DNA from 2 places in the Streptomyces sp. P1-3 genome. Region 1 is predicted to be linked to the other one. Evidence: riboswitches for the same ligand, from Rfam matches in the RefSeq annotation. Region 1 holds a riboswitch; the other holds the start of a gene.

The links. Region 1 has a riboswitch for S-adenosylmethionine ahead of thrC (threonine synthase). Riboswitches for the same ligand answer to the same signal wherever they lie in the genome.
Region 2: another riboswitch for S-adenosylmethionine. It lies ahead of ACQUSR_RS24950 (aminotransferase class V-fold PLP-dependent enzyme); the one in region 1 lies ahead of thrC (threonine synthase).

What each region holds. Positions count from the first base shown of each region.
Region 1 is NZ_CP192512.1:4,313,121-4,321,918, reverse strand. Features, by position in the region: gene groL (chaperonin GroEL) at 1-1,512, opposite strand, end outside; gene ACQUSR_RS18635 (cold-shock protein) at 1,899-2,102, opposite strand; gene ACQUSR_RS18630 (MoaD/ThiS family protein) at 2,525-2,800, opposite strand; gene thrC (threonine synthase) at 2,854-4,191, opposite strand; SAM riboswitch class I at 4,209-4,352, opposite strand; gene ACQUSR_RS18620 (glucosyl-3-phosphoglycerate synthase) at 4,525-5,514, shown strand; gene ACQUSR_RS18615 (alpha,alpha-trehalose-phosphate synthase (UDP-forming)) at 5,795-7,255, shown strand; gene ACQUSR_RS18610 (endonuclease/exonuclease/phosphatase family protein) at 7,312-8,229, shown strand; gene otsB (trehalose-phosphatase) at 8,464-8,798, opposite strand, start outside.
Region 2 is NZ_CP192512.1:5,850,567-5,859,364, reverse strand. Features, by position in the region: gene ACQUSR_RS24970 (NYN domain-containing protein) at 1-1,284, opposite strand, end outside; gene ACQUSR_RS24965 (hypothetical protein) at 1,326-1,571, opposite strand; gene ACQUSR_RS24960 (rhomboid family intramembrane serine protease) at 1,772-2,488, shown strand; gene ACQUSR_RS24955 (Lrp/AsnC family transcriptional regulator) at 2,531-2,812, shown strand; gene ACQUSR_RS24950 (aminotransferase class V-fold PLP-dependent enzyme) at 2,852-4,225, opposite strand; SAM riboswitch class IV at 4,359-4,476, opposite strand; gene trpD (anthranilate phosphoribosyltransferase) at 4,562-5,629, opposite strand; gene qcrB (cytochrome bc1 complex cytochrome b subunit) at 5,862-7,493, opposite strand; gene qcrA (cytochrome bc1 complex Rieske iron-sulfur subunit) at 7,490-8,548, opposite strand; gene qcrC (cytochrome bc1 complex diheme cytochrome c subunit) at 8,545-8,798, opposite strand, start outside.

The sequences.
Region 1 (8,798 bases):
GGCGTTCTGCAGGGCGGAACGCGTGACCTTCGCCGGGTCGATGATGCCCTCGGCGATCATGTCCACGTACTCACCGGTCGCGGCGTTCAGACCGTGACCGACGGTGAGGTTGCGGACCTTCTCCACCACGACGCCGCCCTCGAGACCACCGTTGACGGCGATCTGCTTGAGCGGGGCCTCCAGGGCCAGCTTCACGGCGTTGGCACCGGTGGCCTCGTCGCCGTCCAGCTCGAGCTTCTCGAAGACCTGGGACGCCTGGAGCAGGGCCACGCCACCACCGGCGACGATGCCCTCCTCGACGGCGGCCTTGGCGTTGCGCACCGCGTCCTCGATGCGGTGCTTGCGCTCCTTGAGCTCCACCTCGGTGGCGGCGCCGGCCTTGATGACGGCCACGCCGCCGGCCAGCTTCGCGAGGCGCTCCTGGAGCTTCTCGCGGTCGTAGTCCGAGTCGGAGTTCTCGATCTCGGCGCGGATCTGGTTCACGCGGCCCTGCACCTGGTCGGCGTCACCGGCGCCGTCCACGATGGTGGTCTCGTCCTTGGTGACGGTGACCTTGCGGGCGCGGCCGAGCAGGTCGATGCCGGCGCTCTCCAGCTTGAGGCCGACCTCCTCGGAGATCACGGTGCCACCGGTGAGGATGGCGATGTCGCCGAGCATGGCCTTGCGGCGGTCGCCGAAGCCCGGAGCCTTGACGGCGACGGACTTGAAGGTGCCGCGGATCTTGTTGACGACCAGGGTCGCCAGGGCCTCGCCCTCGATGTCCTCGGCGATGATCAGCAGCGGCTTGCCGGACTGCATGACCTTCTCCAGCAGCGGCAGGAGGTCCTTCACGCTGGAGATCTTGGAGTTGACGATCAGGATGTACGGGTCGTCCAGGGACGCCTCCATACGCTCCATGTCCGTCGCGAAGTACGGGGAGATGTAGCCCTTGTCGAAGCGCATGCCCTCGGTGAGCTCAAGCTCGAGACCGAAGGTCTGCGACTCCTCGACGGTGATGACGCCTTCCTTGCCGACCTTGTCCATGGCCTCGGCGATGAGCTCGCCGATCTGGGTGTCGGCGGCGGAGATGGAGGCGGTGGAGGCGATCTGCTCCTTGGTCTCCACGTCCTTGGCCTGCTCCAGCAGGGCGGCGGAGACGGCCTCGACGGCCTTCTCGATACCCCGCTTGAGGGCCATCGGGTTGGCGCCCGCGGCTACGTTGCGCAGGCCCTCCTTGACCAGCGCCTGGGCGAGGACGGTCGCGGTCGTCGTGCCGTCACCGGCGACGTCGTCCGTCTTCTTCGCGACCTCCTTGACCAGCTCGGCGCCGATCTTCTCGTACGGGTCCTCGAGCTCGATCTCCTTGGCGATGGAGACACCATCGTTGGTGATCGTGGGGGCACCCCACTTCTTCTCGAGGACGACGTTGCGGCCCTTGGGGCCGAGGGTCACCTTGACGGCGTCCGCGAGCTGGTTCATGCCGCGCTCGAGGCCTCGCCGCGCCTCCTCGTCGAACGCGATGATCTTGGCCATAGAAGTGGTCCTCCCAGGACTGGGGTGGATTGCTCCGGACCGCGCTGGCGCCCGCGACGGACGGCCTGCCTGCCCCTGCGGTTCCTTGCCCCGCCGGGCCTGCGGGCCTCACCGACCCGGTCCTTAATTGTCACTCTCACTGCCAGAGTGCTAACGCAATGATTAGCACTCGACCCCATCGAGTGCAAGCCGCCCGAAGGGCGTCGTTGAGGGGTGGTGGTCGGTGGGGGCACCCCCGGACGAAGTCTGGGGGAGGGTGGGCGCAAGCCAATCAGGGCGAGCGCCCCACCCCGGAGGGACCGGCGCCGGACACGCGGAAGGGCCCGCGCTCCCCTGGAAGCGCGGGCCCTTTCGTACGCTGACGTCAGCGGTCTGCGTCTCGGCGTTCAGGCCGACAGCCGGACCATGTCCGCCTGCGGCCCCTTCTGGCCCTGCGAGATCTCGAACTCAACTCGCTGGCCCTCCTCAAGGGTGCGGTAGCCGTCCATCTGGATCGCGCTGTAGTGGACGAACACATCCGCACCACCGTCGACCGCGATGAAGCCGTACCCCTTCTCCGCGTTGAACCACTTGACGGTGCCCTGAGCCATTCCTAACTCCCCTATTACTGGCCCTTGCACAGGACCGCACTCCGCGGACCCGGGTCAGACCTCACCCCTCACGGTCAGTGAGAGGTGTGCGCCGGAACGCGTCGACCGCCGCTGAATGTATCTGCCCCAATGCCCAGCGCAACAGGTCAATCGGACGAGAATTCAGGACGCGGGCGAACGTCGATATGTGGAGAATTCCGGGAGATCCAGGGCAAGTCGGGCCGGACATGACGCATCAACTCCGGCAATTCGCGCACACCATTTGCGCACAACTTGACGAGTTCTCATATGCGATCGGCACTGTGCCTGGTGGGGATTCGCGCACAGCGTATCGCGGTTCATGACGCGGAATCGCCCCGTCCGTTTTTATCAGGACGGGGCGATTCCGTATGTGCGGTGTTAAGAGACGGGGCGAACGGTCGTCAGCCTCCGGCGACGGCCGGGATGATGGAGACCCCGGCGCCGTCCGGCGTGGCCGCCTCCAGGCCGCCCTCGAAGCGCACGTCGTCGTCGTTCACGTAGACGTTGACGAAGCGGCGCAGCTTGCCCTGGTCGTCCAGGACGCGGGCGGCGATGCCCGGGTGGTTCTTCTCCAGCGACGCGATGACCTCGGCCAGGGTCGCGCCCTCGGCGGTCACCTCGGCCTGCCCTCCGGTGTACGTACGGAGGATGGTGGGGATGCGGACGTTGACGCTCATGGGGTCACCTTCGGTGTGTACTGGTTGGCGGCGGACTTCAGGCCAGGCGGACGTCAGGCCAGGCCGGCGTCGCGGAACGCGTCCAGGCTCGGGCGGATCGTCGCCGTCGGGCCGGTGGTCGGAGCCACGGCGTCCAGGGTCTTGAGGCCGTCGCCGGTGTTCAGTACGACGGTGGTCAGCGCCGGGTCGAGCCGACCGGTCTCGATGAGCTTCTTCGTCACGCCGACGGTCACCCCGCCCGCGGTCTCCGCGAAGATGCCCTCCGTGCGGGCCAGCAGCTTGATGGCGTCGACGATCTGCTCGTCGGTCACGTCCTCCACCGCCCCGCCGGTACGGCGCGCGATGTCCAGCACGTACGGGCCGTCCGCCGGGTTGCCGATGGCCAGCGACTTGGCGATCGTGGCGGGCTTGACCGGCCGTACGACGTCGTGGCCGTCCTTGAAGGCGCGCGAGACCGGGGAGCAGCCCTCGGCCTGGGCACCGAAGATCTTGTACGGCTTGTCGGCGACCAGCCCGAGCTGGATCAGCTCCTTGAGCCCCTTGTCGATCTTGGTGAGCTGGGAGCCGGAGGCGATCGGGATGACGATCTGGTCGGGCAGCTCCCAGCCGAGCTGCTCGCAGATCTCGTAGGCCAGCGTCTTGGAGCCCTCGCCGTAGTACGGGCGCAGGTTGACGTTGACGAAGCCCCAGCCCTCGCCGAGCAGGTCGCCGATCAGCTCCGAGCAGAAGCGGTTCACGTCGTCGTAGGTGCCCTCGATGCCGACCAGCTCACCGCCGTAGACGGCGGCCATGACGACCTTGCCCGCCTCCAGGTCGTGCGGGATGAACACGCAGGAGCGGAATCCGGCACGGGCGGCCGCGGCGCCGACGGCGCCGGCCAGGTTGCCGGTGGAGGAGCAGGACAGGGTGGTGAAGCCGAAGGCGCGGGCGGCCTCGACGGCGATGGCCACGACCCGGTCCTTGAAGGAGTGGGTCGGGTTGCCGGAGTCGTCCTTGACGTGCAGGGCGCCGGTGATGCCGAGCTCGCGGGCGAGGTTGTCGGCCTTGACCAGCTTGGTGAAGCCGGGGTTCAGGTTGGGCTTGTCCGCGACGTCGGCGGGGACGGGCAGCAGCGGGGCGTACCGCCAGATGTTGTTCGGCCCGGCCTCGATGCGCTCGCGCAGGGCTGCCGCTTGACTGGGCCCGCCGCTCGGCAGGTCGTAGGCGACTTCGAGCGGCCCGAAACACACCTCGCAGGCGAAGATCGGACCGAGCGCGAAGCGCTCTCCGCACTCGCGGCAGGACAGGGCGACGGCGGGGCCGAGCGCTGCGGTCTTCGAGTCGGCTCCGCCGACGGAAGGGGCGGCCGGGGTGGTGGGGGCGGTCGAGGCTTCGACGGATTGCACAGCCATGGAGGCGAGGCCCTTTCTCCTCATCTTCCTCGGGGCGAGTTTCGCCGCGAGACGGATTTGGCACCTTCCCTAGCCGGGAGCCTCGCCGCGGATGCGCGAGACCGGCTGGAGGGTTGCCGGGGCTTCAACGGGCCGTATCCCTCTGCCCCTCTGGATGAGCGGTATGGCGCTGGGCTGACCCAGGCGTTTGTCGGCGGACCGACCCCGGCGTGCGAGGGCCATCCGCGTTGTTCAAGACTGTAACCGAAGGCTCGGACGGTTGAGATAGTCGTCCGAAACACGAGATGGATCAACCAGGCAGCAGGGCCCGGGACAGGACAGGGAGTCGTTCACGTGCTGGAAGAGGTGGAGCGCTGGCTCGCCCGGCGGTCCTGGTCCGCAGCCGACCGTCCGCTCGATCGGCTCCTGGCCGCCAAGCGCGCCGGCGGCGGCACGGTCAGCGTCGTGCTGCCCGCCCTCAACGAGGAGGCGACGGTCGGCGCGATCGTCCGCGTCATCCGGAGCGAGCTGATGTCCGAGGCGGTGCCGCTCGTCGACGAGCTGATCGTGGTCGACTCCGGCTCCACCGACCGTACGTCGCAGGTCGCCGCGGCCGCCGGGGCGCGGGTGATCCACCGGGACGCGATACTCCCCCGGATACCGGCGCTGCCCGGCAAGGGCGAGGTGCTGTGGCGGGCGCTGTTCGCCACCGAGGGCGACATCGTCTGCTTCGTCGACGCGGACCTGAAGGACTTCTCGGCGGACTTCGTCTCGGGGATCGTCGGTCCGCTGCTCACGGAGCCGGACGTGGACTTCGTCAAGGCGATGTACGAGCGCCCGCTGGCGCTGTCCGGCGGGCCCGACTCCGGCAGTACGGCGCCCGGCCAGGGCGGCAGGGTCACCGAACTGGTGGCCCGGCCACTGCTCAACCTGCACTGGCCGCAGCTGGCGGGCTTCGTCCAGCCGCTCGGCGGAGAGTACGCGGCCCGCCGCTCCCTGCTGGAGCGGCTCCCCTTCCCGGTCGGGTACGGGGTCGAGCTGGGCCTCCTGGTCGACGCGCTGCACACGGTGGGACTGGACGCGCTGGCCCAGGTGGACGTGGGCGTCCGCAAGCACCGGCACCAGGACAGCCAGGCCCTGGGCCGGATGGCGGCGGCGATCTACCGCACGGCTCAACTGCGCCTGAACCGCGGCCCTTTGGCGCGCGGGCACCTGATGCGGTCGCGGCTGACGCAGTTCGACCGGGGGGAGGACGGATTCGTGCCGCGTACGTCGCCGGTGGACACGGAGGAGCGGCCGCCGATGCGCGACATCCCGGAGTACGCGACGCGCCGCGCGGCGTAACCGGCGGGGTGGCCGCCTGCGCGCTCCGGGCGCCTCAGCGGTAGGCCAGTAGGCCCACCGTACGAGTGGGGGCACCTCCCAGCGGCCGCGCTGGGGGAGCCCCAGAGCGGCACCGACCCGGGCACCGGGCAGGCGGCGCCCAGCGCCCGGGCGCCGCAGAAGCCAGCCGCCCAGGGGACCCGCGCGGCGCGGCAGGCACCCACGGCCCCTCGCCGGGAGGCGACACGGCACGAGACCCGGCTCACGTTTGCGCGCGGCGGCGTGGGGCTAGGCTCGCGACATGGCCCCCGACCGCTCAGGCGCCCAGGTCCTCGTCGCGTCCAACCGCGGCCCGGTCTCCTACGCTCCTCGCGAGGACGGTTCGCTCGCCGCCAGGCGCGGTGGCGGCGGGCTGGTCTCCGGGCTCAGTGCCATCGGCCCCGACGCCGATGCCGTATGGGTGTGCGCGGCCCTCGGCGACGGCGACCGGCAGGCCGTGCGGCAGGCGCGGGGCGGGCATCTGGACCCGGCCGGCACCGGCGGCCAGCGGGTGCGGATGCTGGACATCGCGCCCGACGTCTTCACGGCCGCGTACAACGACATCGCGAACTCGGTGCTGTGGTTCGTCCACCACCTCCTCTACCAGACCCCGTTCGCCCCCGTCTTCGACGAGCGGTTCCGGGCCCAGTGGGCGGCATACGAGACGTACAACACCGCCTTCGCGGACGCGCTCGCCCAGGAGGCGGCCGACGGCGCGGCCGTGCTCGTTCAGGACTACCACCTGGCGCTCGTCCCGGCCCTGCTGCGCGAGCGGCGGCCGGACCTGCGGATCGGGCACTTCTCGCACACCCCGTGGGCGCCGCCGGACTACTTCCGGCTGCTGCCCGACGACATCGCGGCGCGGCTGCTGCGCGGCATCCTCGGCGGTGACCGGGCCGCGTTCCTCACCGAGCGCTGGGCCGCGGCGTTCGCCGACTGCGCCGCGGCCGTCCTCGGCGCGGAGGTGGTGCGCGGCGGCGCGGAGCCGGTGGTGCGCGACGAGGGGCACACCACCCGGCTCGGCGTGCACGGACTGGGCGCCGACGCGGAGTTCCTGCGGCGGCGGTCCCGGGCCGCCGACGTGGACGAGCGGCTGGCCGGGCTGCGGGAGCAGATCGGTCCGGGGCGGAAGAGCATCGTGCGGGTGGACCGCACCGAGCTGTCCAAGAACATCGTCCGCGGGCTGCTGGCCTACCGGCGCCTGCTGGACACCCGTCCCGAGTGGCGCGGCCGTGTCGTCCATGTGGCCTTCGCCTACCCCTCGCGGCAGGACCTGGCGATCTACCGCGACTACACCGCGGAGGTGCGGCGGGTCGCCGAGGAGATCAACGCCGCGTACGGGACCGCCGACTGGCGGCCGGTCGTCCTGCATGTGAAGGACGACTTCGCGCGCTCGCTGGCCGCCTATCGGCTGGCGGACGTGGCGCTGGTCAACCCGATCCGGGACGGGATGAACCTGGTCGCCAAGGAGGTGCCGGTCGTCTCGGAGGCGGGCTGCGCGCTGGTGCTGTCCCGGGAGGCGGGCGCGTCCGCGGAGCTGGGCGGGGACGCGCTGGTGGTGAATCCGTACGACGTGGAGGCGACGGCGCAGGCGCTGCACGAGGCGCTGGCGATGCCGGAGGGGGAGCGCGCCGAGCGGACGAAGCGGCTCGCGGCGGCGGCCACGGCTCTGCCACCGCAGCAGTGGTTCCTGGCGCAGCTGCGGGCGCTGGACGAGCTGTGAGTACGTCGTACGGGGCACGGGGTACGGCACCGGGTACCGCCGGGGACGTGCCGGTGCTGAGGGTGCTCACCTGGAACGTGTGGTGGCTGTTCGGCGCGTGGGAGCGGCGGCGCGAGGCGATCGCGGCGGTGCTGCGCGACGTGCGCCCCGATGTCATCGGTCTCCAGGAGGTGTGGGCACGCGGCGACGAGAACCTGGCGGAGTGGCTCGTCCGGCGCGTGTCCCGGGACCTGGGCGGCGACTGGGCCTGGACATGGGCCGCGTCGAAGGCGCCCGACCGGTGGCGGAACCGGATCGCGGACGCGACTGCCGAGACGACTGTGACGGCTGTGACAGCTGTGATGACTGGGACCGCTGGGACAACGAGGACTGCTGATACCGCTGATTCCGCTGAGGTCGGCAACGCGGTGCTCAGCCGGTGGCCGATCGTGGACCGCGCGGTGCTGACCCTGCCGACGGCGGGCACCGAGGACGAGGGCCGCCTCGCGCTGTACGCCGGCATTGACGCACCCGGCGCGCGAGTGCCGTTCTTCACGGCGCATCTGAACCCCGCCTTGCACGAGTCGGCGGCGCGATGCGCGCAGGTCGCCGCGCTGGCGCGGTTCGTCGCCGACCACCGGGGCGGCACGGACTTCCCGCCGGTGGTGACCGGTGACTTCAACGCGCGGCCGGACTCGGACGAGATCCGGCTGTTCGGCGGCCACCGCACCGCGCCCGCCGTGCCCGGCCAGGTGCTGGTGGACGCCTGGGAGTACGCGGACCCCGCGGCACCGGCGGCCACCTGGGACCGGGCGAACCCGCATGTGGCCGAGACCTTCGAGCCCAGTGCCCGGATCGACTACGTCCACGTCGGCCTGCCCGGCCCGGACGGCCTCGGCCGGGTCCACGCCGTGCGCCGCGTCGGGGACGCCCCGGTGGCCGGGGTCTGGCCGTCGGACCACGCGGCGGTGGTCGCCGAGCTGGCGATGGCCTAGGGCACGCGCGCCTCACCGGGTCAGGCGCGCGCCTCGGGTCAGGGGAGCAGGTCCGCCGCGGGCCGGGACGCCGGCGCGGCGACGCGCGGCGCGCCTACGATGCCCACGCCGCGCCCCTACGGTGCCCGGCAAGCACGCGCCCGGCGAGCGGCCCAGGCAGGACGGGCGTCACGCCCGGCGAGCGCGCCCGGGCAGGACGGGCCTCATGGTGAGCGCGCCCGGGCAGGACGGGCCTCAGGTGAGGGCGTCCGCGAGGGATGTCACCAGGCCCACCACGCCCGCCGGGCCGTCGACGACCAGGTCCGCGCGGTCCGCCAGGGCGGTCACCTCGCTGCTGCCGCTGCACACCAGCACCCCGGGCAGCCCCTCCGCCCGGAACTTCTCCACCGCAGCGAAGGCCGCCAGGTCGCCGAGGTCGTCCCCGGCGTACAGCACGGCCTCGGCACCGGACCTCCGGACGTAGTCGCTCAGGGCGGCGCCCTTGTCCGTGCCGGGCGGGCGCAGCTCCAGCACCATGCGGCCCGGTTCGACGATCAGGCCGTGGCGTTCCGCGAGCCGGTGCAGCGGCT
Region 2 (8,798 bases), 1.5 Mb from region 1:
CTTCGCCACGCCGTCCGCCACCTCCCGGTCGGTCGAGACCACGACCACGGGTCGGCCCGGTGGTTCGGCCCGTACCAGCTGCCTGATGAGCTCGTCCGCCGTCACGCCCGGCTTGCTGAACAGCACCCGCACCCCGCGCGGGGGCGCGAGCAGCACCGGCGCGGCCAGTTCGGCCCCGTCGAAGACGCAGGTCATCTCCGCGCCGGTCTGGGCGGCCAGCACCGCGAGCCCGCCCAGCAGGCGCAGCCGCTGCTTCTCCAGCGGCATCGTGGGATAGCCGGTCTTGGTGACGTTGTAGCCGTCCACCACCAGATGCGCCTGAGGCAGCGCCAGCAGCTGGTCCAGCAGCGCGGGATCGGTCTCCGACAGCGCCCGCCGCGCGATGTCCTTCGGGGTCATCTTGCCCGGCTCGACCGCGTCCACGGTGTCCGCCGGGCGGCTGAAGGCCGGCGGCAGCGCCAGCTCCCGGCGCAGCCCCTGGGCCGCGTCCAGCACCGTGTCCAGCAGCAGCCGCACCCGCATGTCCTCGACGCTGCGGCCCTCGCGCGCGGCCCGCCGGCTCGCCTCCAGCGCCGACTCCGCCTCCGCCAGCCGGGACCGCAGCCGTCGGGCCTCCCCGTCGACCGTCGCCGCCTGCGCCGCGGCCGCGGACCGGACCGACTCCAGCTCCGCCTCGGCCTTGCGCAGGGCCGCCTCGCCGCGCTTGACGTCGCTGAGCGCGCTGCGCAGCTTCCGGTGCAGGCCATCGGCCTCCTTGCGGGCCGCCTCCAGCTCCGCCCGGGTCCGCTCCGCTTCCGTACGGGCCGCGGCGCGCGCCTGCGTCAACTCCTCCCGCAGCCGCCGCAGCTCGCGCTCGGCCTCCTCGCCGGCGCGCTCGGCGTCCGCCCGCTGGGCCTCCTCGCCCGCCGCCTCGACGAGCTTCACCCAGCCCGCCGGGCGCAGCACGAAGGCCAGCGCCGCCACATCCACCGGATCGGCGGCGGCGGGCGGCGAGCCGCCCTCGATGGCCTCGGCAAGCTCGGTGTGCGTCTCGCGCAGTCGGGCCCCGATCCGCTGCCGGAACAGCGGCTCGGTCTCCACCGCGGCGGCCATCGCGTTCCCCGCGAACTTCGCCCGACGGGTCGGGGTGAAACGGGCGTACTGCCGCAACTGGGGTGGGAGTTCGGTGACCGTGAGGCCGCCGAAGGCATCCGCGACGAGCGCCACGACGCGGCGCCGCACACCCTCCGGCAGGGGACGGTCCAGCGCCTCGGTGCCGCCGCTGTCGACGTCACCGGCCGCCATGGGCCCGTCCGTCCGCTCCACCACCTGTCACCGCTCCGTTCTCAGGCGCCCGCGCCCGCGCCCGGGCGGTCCACCAGCTCGATCCGGTCGACCGCGTTGCACCAGCGGCAACGCACCGACTCGATGGTCTCACCGAGCACCTCGCGCTCCTCGACCGTGGGCTCCCCCGCGAGGTCCAGATGGACGTACTCCACGGCCCTGGTCGACCGGGTGACGTCGAAGCGGGTGAGGTTGCCGCACAGCGTGCAACGCCACCGGGTCCGGTCGGTCGGCTGGGGAACGGCCATCGTCCTGTCCTCTTCCTCGGGTGCCGCGTCTGGGCGGGCGCGGCTGGGGGCACCACCAGCGTCAGCCGGGGGAGGCTGCGACATGCCGCGTGCTGTAACCCTACGGCCTGAAGGGTGGGAGGCGCCGGGGCCGGGCCGCCGCCGACGGGCGGCGGCGAGGCGCTCTGTGCACGTTGTGCCCGGTACGCCATGATCTGGCCATGATCGATACGTCAGCGGGCCCGGGGCGGCCCACCGTGACGTACACCCTCATCGGTGTCTGCTGCCTGGTCTTCGCCGTGAGTCCGGCCTCCGGCCTCAACCCCGGATACGGCTCAGGTGGCGCGCTGCTGGAGGCGCGGGCCGCCTTCTTCGAACGCTGGGGCGTGGTCCCCGGTGCGCTGTGGAACGGCCCGGCGGCCGAGGCCCTCACCCCGCTCACCGCGCTCTTCGTACACGGGAACTGGCTGCACCTGCTCGGCAACATGCTGTTCCTGTACGTCTTCGGCGCGATGGCCGAGGAGCGCATGGGCCGGTTGCAGTTCACCCTGTTCTACCTGGCCACCGGCTATCTGGCACTGGTCGGCTACGCCGCCGCGCACGCCGACTCCACCCAGACCCTGGTCGGCGCCTCCGGGGCCATCTCCGGGGTGCTGGGCGCCTTCCTGTGGCTCTTCCCGCGCGCCCGGGTGACCAGCCTCTTCCCGTTCCTGCTCTTCCTGCCGCTGCGGTTCCCCGCCTGGGCGGTACTCATCTTCTGGTTCGCCCTGCAGTGGCTCGCCATCCAGCAGGCGGGCCCCCGGCCCGGTGTGGCGTACCTGGCCCACCTGGTCGGGTTCGTGCTCGGCTTCCTCTTCGCGTGGGCCCGCTTCGGGCGGGAGTCCAAGGGGCGCGGAGCACCTTCCTTTGAGGGCGGTGGCGGGAGACGGGAGGGATAGAGTGAGCGGCGCAGCCCGCCCCACAGAGGGAGACAGCCCACCGTGATCACCGCGATCGTGCTCATCAAGACCGATGTCGACCAGATCCCCGAGATCGCCGAGAAGATCGCCGCCCTGGACGAGGTCAGCGAGGTGTACTCCGTCACGGGCGTGCACGACCTGATCGCGATGGTGCGGGTGGCCCGGCACGACGACCTCGCGGACGTGATCCCGGGCCGGATCAACAAGGTGCCGGGCGTCGCCTCGACGGAGACGCATGTGGCGTTCCGTACGTACTCCAGCCACGACCTGGAAGCGGCGTTCGCGATCGGCCTGGACGCGTAGCCCTTCGCGGGGGTACTCCGCGAGCACCCCCGCCAGGCATCAGCCGCGGTCCGGCACGCAGCGGCCGTCCTCGGTCCGGTAGGACCACTTCGCCCCGTCGCGGACCAGTTCCCGCACCGCCCGTACGAACCGCTCCACGTGCTCGTCCGGGGTGCCCGCGCCGAAGCTGACCCGGATCGCGTTCAGCGACTTCTCGCCGGGGGCCGCCTCAGGGGCGCCGCACTCCCCCGGGTCCTCCGGCTCGCTGCCCAGCAGGGTCCGTACCAGCGGGTGGGCGCAGAACAGGCCGTCGCGTACGCCGATGCCGTACTCGGCGGAGAGCGCCGCCGCGAAGTGCGAGCTGTTCCAGCCGTCCACGACGAAGGACAGGACGCCCACCCGGGGGGAGTCGTCGCCGAACAGCGACAGCACGCGCACCTCGGGCACCTGGGCCAGCCCGCGCCGGACCGTCTCGATCAGCTGCCGCTCGCGCGCCACCAGGGCGTCGAACCCGGCCTCGGTCAGCGCCTTGCACGCGGAGGCGATGGCGTAGACGCCGATGACGTTCGGCGAACCGGCCTCGTGCCGGGCGGCCGTGGTGTGCCATTCCACGTCGACCCCGCCGTCGCCGCGGCGCGCCACCGTACGGCTCGCGCCGCCCCCGGCCAGGTACGGCTCCGCGTCCCGCAGCCAGTCGGCGCGCCCGGCCAGCACCCCGGAACCGAACGGCGCGTACAGCTTGTGCCCGGAGAAGGCCACCCAGTCCACGTCCCACTCCGCGACGTCGACCGGGTGGTGCGGGGCGAGTTGGGCGGCGTCCAGGACGATGCGGGCGCCGTGCGCGTGCGCGGCGGCGGTCAGCTCCCGCACCGGCCACAGCTCTCCGGTGACGTTCGACGCGCCGGTGACGCACACCAGCGCCGGGCCGTGGGGTTCACGTGCAGCCAGCGCCCGCTCCAGGGTCTCGATTGCCTCGCGGTGCGACCGGGGCGCGGCCAGGTAGGTCACCTCGACGTCGTCCCGGCGCTCCCAGGGCAGCAGCGAGGCATGGTGCTCGGTCTCGAAGACGAAGACCCGGGCGCCGGCCGGGAGAACGGCGGCGAGCAGGTTGAGCGAGTCGGTGGTGGACCGGGTGAAGACGACCTGGTCGTCGGGGCGGCAGCCGAGAAACGCGGCGACGTCCTCGCGGCTGCTCTCGAACAGGTCGGTGGACAGCTGCGAGAGGTAGCCCGCGCCGCGGTGGACGCTGCCGTAGTACGGGGCGAAAGCGGCGACGTCGTCCCAGACCCGCTGGAGCGCCGGGGCGCTCGCCGCGTAGTCGAGGGCGGCGTACGTGACCTCTCCGCCGGTCACGAGCGGCACGAGGACATCTCGGCCGAGAACCGGCAGCGGGGAACAAACCGACGGGTCGGTGGCAAGGGTGGAGGCAGACATGGCGGACTCCCGGAAATGAGCAGGCGAAACCAGGGGAAAGGGTGGGTGTGCGGAGAACGGGCCGATCGGCCCTAACGCATTCGCTTGCTCACGAGACTGCTCCCTTGAGGACCAGGACCCCAGGGGCTGCAGGGGTCCGCGCTTGCCGCAGACCTCGCTGCCTGCGGCCTGGTCATCACCCGGGGCACCCCGCCACGGACGGAGGGTTGCCGGACAGCGGGCCGGGGCCGAAGTCGCTGTCACTCGTGACCTGCGGAGCAGTATGCCAGCTGATCACCGACACGCAAGTAGCCGTCCGCATAGCGGAACGGGGGTCCGACTGGACCCCCGTCACGGCTACGCGTTGGTGGCCTCGACCCAGCGTTCCAGGGCCCGCTGGGCCGCCCCCGAGTCGATGGACTCCGCGGCCTTCGCCATGCCCGCCGCGAGCTGCTCGGCGAGCGTCCCGCCGCCCGGCTCCAGGGCGACCAGCGCGGCGGCGGAGTTGAGCAGCACCGCGTCCCGTACCGGCCCGGTCTCGCCGGCCAGCAGCCGCCGGGCGACGTCCGCGTTGTACGAGGCGTCGGCGCCGCGCAGCGCCTCCACCGGCACCAACTCGATCCCGACGTCGCGCGGGTCGAACGACTGCCGCGTGACGGTGCCGTCCCGGACCACCCACACCTGCGAGGTCGCGGTGGTGGTCAGCTCGTCCAGCCCGTCGTCGCCGCGGAAGACCAGCGCGGAGGAGCCGCGCTCGGCGAGCACCCCGGCGACGATGGGCGCCATCCGGGCGTCCGCCACGCCCGTCGCCTGGGCCTTCACCCGCGCCGGATTGGTCAGCGGGCCGAGGACGTTGAAGGTGGTGGGGATGGCCAGTTCGCGGCGGGCCGGGGCGACATGGCGCAGCGCCGGGTGGAACTTGACCGCGAAGCAGAAGGTGATGCCGGCCTCCTCCACGACCTCGGCCACCCGCCGCGGGGACAGGTCCAGATTGACGCCGAGCTTCTCCAGCACGTCCGAGGCGCCGCTGGCCGACGAGGAGGCGCGGTTGCCGTGCTTGACCACCTTCGCGCCGGTGCCGGCGACGACCAGCGCGGACATGGTGGAGATGTTGACGGTCTTGGCGAGGTCGCCGCCGGTCCCGACGATGTCGACGGTGCGGCCGGGCACCTCGATCACGTTGGCGTGGGCGTACATCGTGCGGACGAGTCCGGTCACCTCGGCGACGGTCTCGCCCTTGGCCCGCAGCGCGACCAGGAATCCGGCGATCTGGGCGTCGGTCGCCTCCCCGAGCATGATCCGGTCCATGGCCCAGGCGGTGTCGTCGGCGCTCAGGTCGGCACCGGCGAGCAGCGACTTCAGTACGTCGGGCCAGGTGCGGGCCGTCGCGCGGTTGTCGCCTCCGGCTGGGGTCACAACGTTCATGGTCCGCTCCTGGGTCCGACGATGGGCACGGGGCCGTCTCGGGGCCCCGGCGCCAGCCTAGCGGCGGATCGGCCCGATGCCGTCGCCGTGCCCGATGACTGGACATCCCCCGGACGGCCGGCCGTCCGCGGGCGTTCGGCCGTCAGCCGCCGCCCATGGCCGAGGGCCCCGGCCCGCCCCCGGGAAGGGGCGGGGCCGAGGCCCTCGGACGTGGCGTCAGCGGATGCGCGGCTCAGTGGTGGCCGTGGCCGCTGGTGATCTCCTGGTACTCCTCCGCGGTGGCCTTGGGGATCTGCGTGCCGTCGCCGTAGAAGCCCTTGGAGAGCTTCACCCGGAGCTTCTGACCGCGCGTCACCTTGCGGCGCACGCCGTTCTCGTCGACCTCCGGGCCGAGTTCGAGCGGCTGCGGCTGCTCGTGCGAGGTCAGCGTGTGCAGCTGGTCCTGCGGGAGCGGCTCGTGTACCTCGATGAACTCGCCGTGCGGCAGCCGCTTGATGATGCCGGTCTCGCGACCGTGCAGCACCTTGTCGCGGTCGCGCCGCTGCAGACCCAGGCAGATCCGCTTGGTCGCGATGAACGCGAGCACCGGGCCGACGAAGAAGCCGATCCGCACGAACCACGTGATCGCGTTGATCGACAGGTGGAAGTGCGTGGCCCACAGGTCGTTGCCACCACCGATGAGCATGATCAGGTACGCGGTCAGCCAGGCCACACCGAAGGCGGTGCGGGTCGGAGCGTTGCGCGGCCGGTCCAGCAGGTGGTGCTCGCGCTTGTCACCGGTGACCCAGGACTCGATGAACGGGTACACCGCGATGGCCACGAGGACGAGCGGGAAGAGCACGATCGGGATGAAGACGCCCAGGACGAGCGTGTGACCCCACAGGTTGATCTCCCAGCCCGGCATCACACGCACCAGACCCTCGGCGAAGCCCATGTACCAGTCGGGCTGGGCGCCGGTGGACACCTGGTCCGGCCGGTACGGGCCGATGGCCCAGATCGGGTTGATCGTCGCGATCGCGGAGATGAACGCGATGACACCGAAGACCAGGAAGAAGAAGCCGCCCGCCTTGGCCATGTAGACCGGCATCAGCGGCATGCCGACGACGTTCTTCTCGGTCCGGCCGGGGCCGGGGAACTGCGTGTGCTTGTGGTAGAAGACCAGGATCAGGTGCGCCACCACGAGGCCGAGCATGATGCCCGGCAGCAGCAGGATGTGCACCGAGTACAGCCTCGGGATCACATCCATGCCGGGGAACTCGCCGCCGAACACGAACATCGAGATGTACGTGCCGACCAGCGGGATCGACAGGAACACACCCTGGATGAACCGGATACCGGTACCGGAGAGCAGGTCGTCCGGGAGCGAGTAGCCGGTGAAGCCGGTGAACATGCCCAGCACGAACAGCAGGAAGCCGAAGAGCCAGTTGATCTCACGCGGCTTGCGGAACGCGCCGGTGAAGAACACGCGCATCATGTGCACGAGCATGGCGCCGAGGAAGATCAGCGCGGCCCAGTGGTGGATCTGCCGGATGAGCAGACCGCCGCGGACCTCGAAGCTGATGTCCAGGGTCGAGGCGAACGCCTCGGACATCCGCATGCCCTGCATCGGGACATACGGGCCGTGGTAGACGACCTCTTCCATGCTGGGGTGGAAGAACAGCGTCAGATACACACCCGTGAGGATGATGATGATGAAGCTGTAGAGGGCGACCTCGCCCAGCATGAAGGACCAGTGGTCCGGGAAGACCTTGCGCAGGTTGGCCTTGGCGGCACCGTAGATGCCCAGCCGGCCGTCCATCCAGTCGGCGACCCGCTCCCCGCGGGGTGCCGGCTTGCCGCGGCGCGGCGTCTCGTTCGTACTCATCCGCGCTCCCAAAACGCCGGGCCGACGGGCTCCCGGAAGTCGCTCACGGCTTCGAGGTAACCCTCCTTGTTCACGGTGATCTGCAGCTGCGGCAGGGCGTGGCCGGCCGGGCCGAAGATCACCTTGCCGCCGTCGGCCAGGTCGAAGGTCGACTGGTGGCACGGGCACAGCACGTGGTGGGTCTGCTGCTCGTACAGGCTGATCGGGCAGCCGACGTGGGTGCAGATCTTGGAGAACGCGACGATGCCCTCGTGCGACCAGTCCAGCTCGCGCTTGTCCTTGATGTCGTCCGGCTGGATGCGGACGATCATCAGGGCGGCCTTGGCGATCTGCACCTGGAAGTCGTGGTCCTCCTCGTGCATGCCCTCGGGCATGGCGAAGGTCAGCGAACCGACGGCGATGTCCTCGGGGCGCAGCGGCTGCATGGTGTTCTGGTTCATCAGCCGCTTGCCCTTGCCCCACTTGGTGTGGCGGAGCTTGTCCTCCGGCAGCGGGCCGAGGTCGCGCAGCAGGACGATGCTGGAGAGCGGCAGCAGCGCCAGGGCGCCGAACATGGTGTTGCGGGCGAGCTTGCGGCGGCCGAAGCCGGAGTCCGCGGCGCCGTCCCGGAAGTCCTGGAAGACCTTCTCCTTGACTTCGGGGGTGGCCGCGATCGGGTGCCGCTCGTGGACGATCTCCACGTCGGACATCAGGGTGCGGGCCCAGTGGACCGCGCCCGCGCCGATGCAGAACAGCGCCACCGCGAGCGTGATGCCCAGCGAGAAGTTCAGCGCGCTGACGTGCCCGATCGGGAAGATGTAGACGATCTTGTCGACCGGGAAGGCCACGAAGGAGGCGATGAAGCCGACCGTGGCGAGCATCGAGAGCGTGAACAGCAGGGCGACGGTGCGCTCGGAGCGCTGGGCGGCCCGGGCGTCGATGTCCTGGACGCGGTGCTCGTGCGGCGGCAGCCCGGGGTCGGCGAAGGGGTTCTCGCGGACCGCTACCTCTTCGCTGCCCTTGGCGACCTGCTCTTGCGGCAGGTTCTCTTCTTCTGGAATGTCTTGGGTACTCATGACTTCTTGGCCTTTGCGGTCCGGGCGGCGACCCAGATGGTGACGACGATCATGGCGCCGAGACCGAAGATCCAGCCGAACAGGCCCTCACTGACCGGACCGAGCCCGCCCAGTTCCATGCCGCCGGGGGTCTCGGTCTGGGAGCTGTTGACCTTGTCGAGGTACGCGATGATTTCCTTCTTCTCCTTCTCCGGCATGACCGTGTCCGGGAAGGAAGGCATGTTCTGCGGGCCGGTCTGCATGGCCTCGT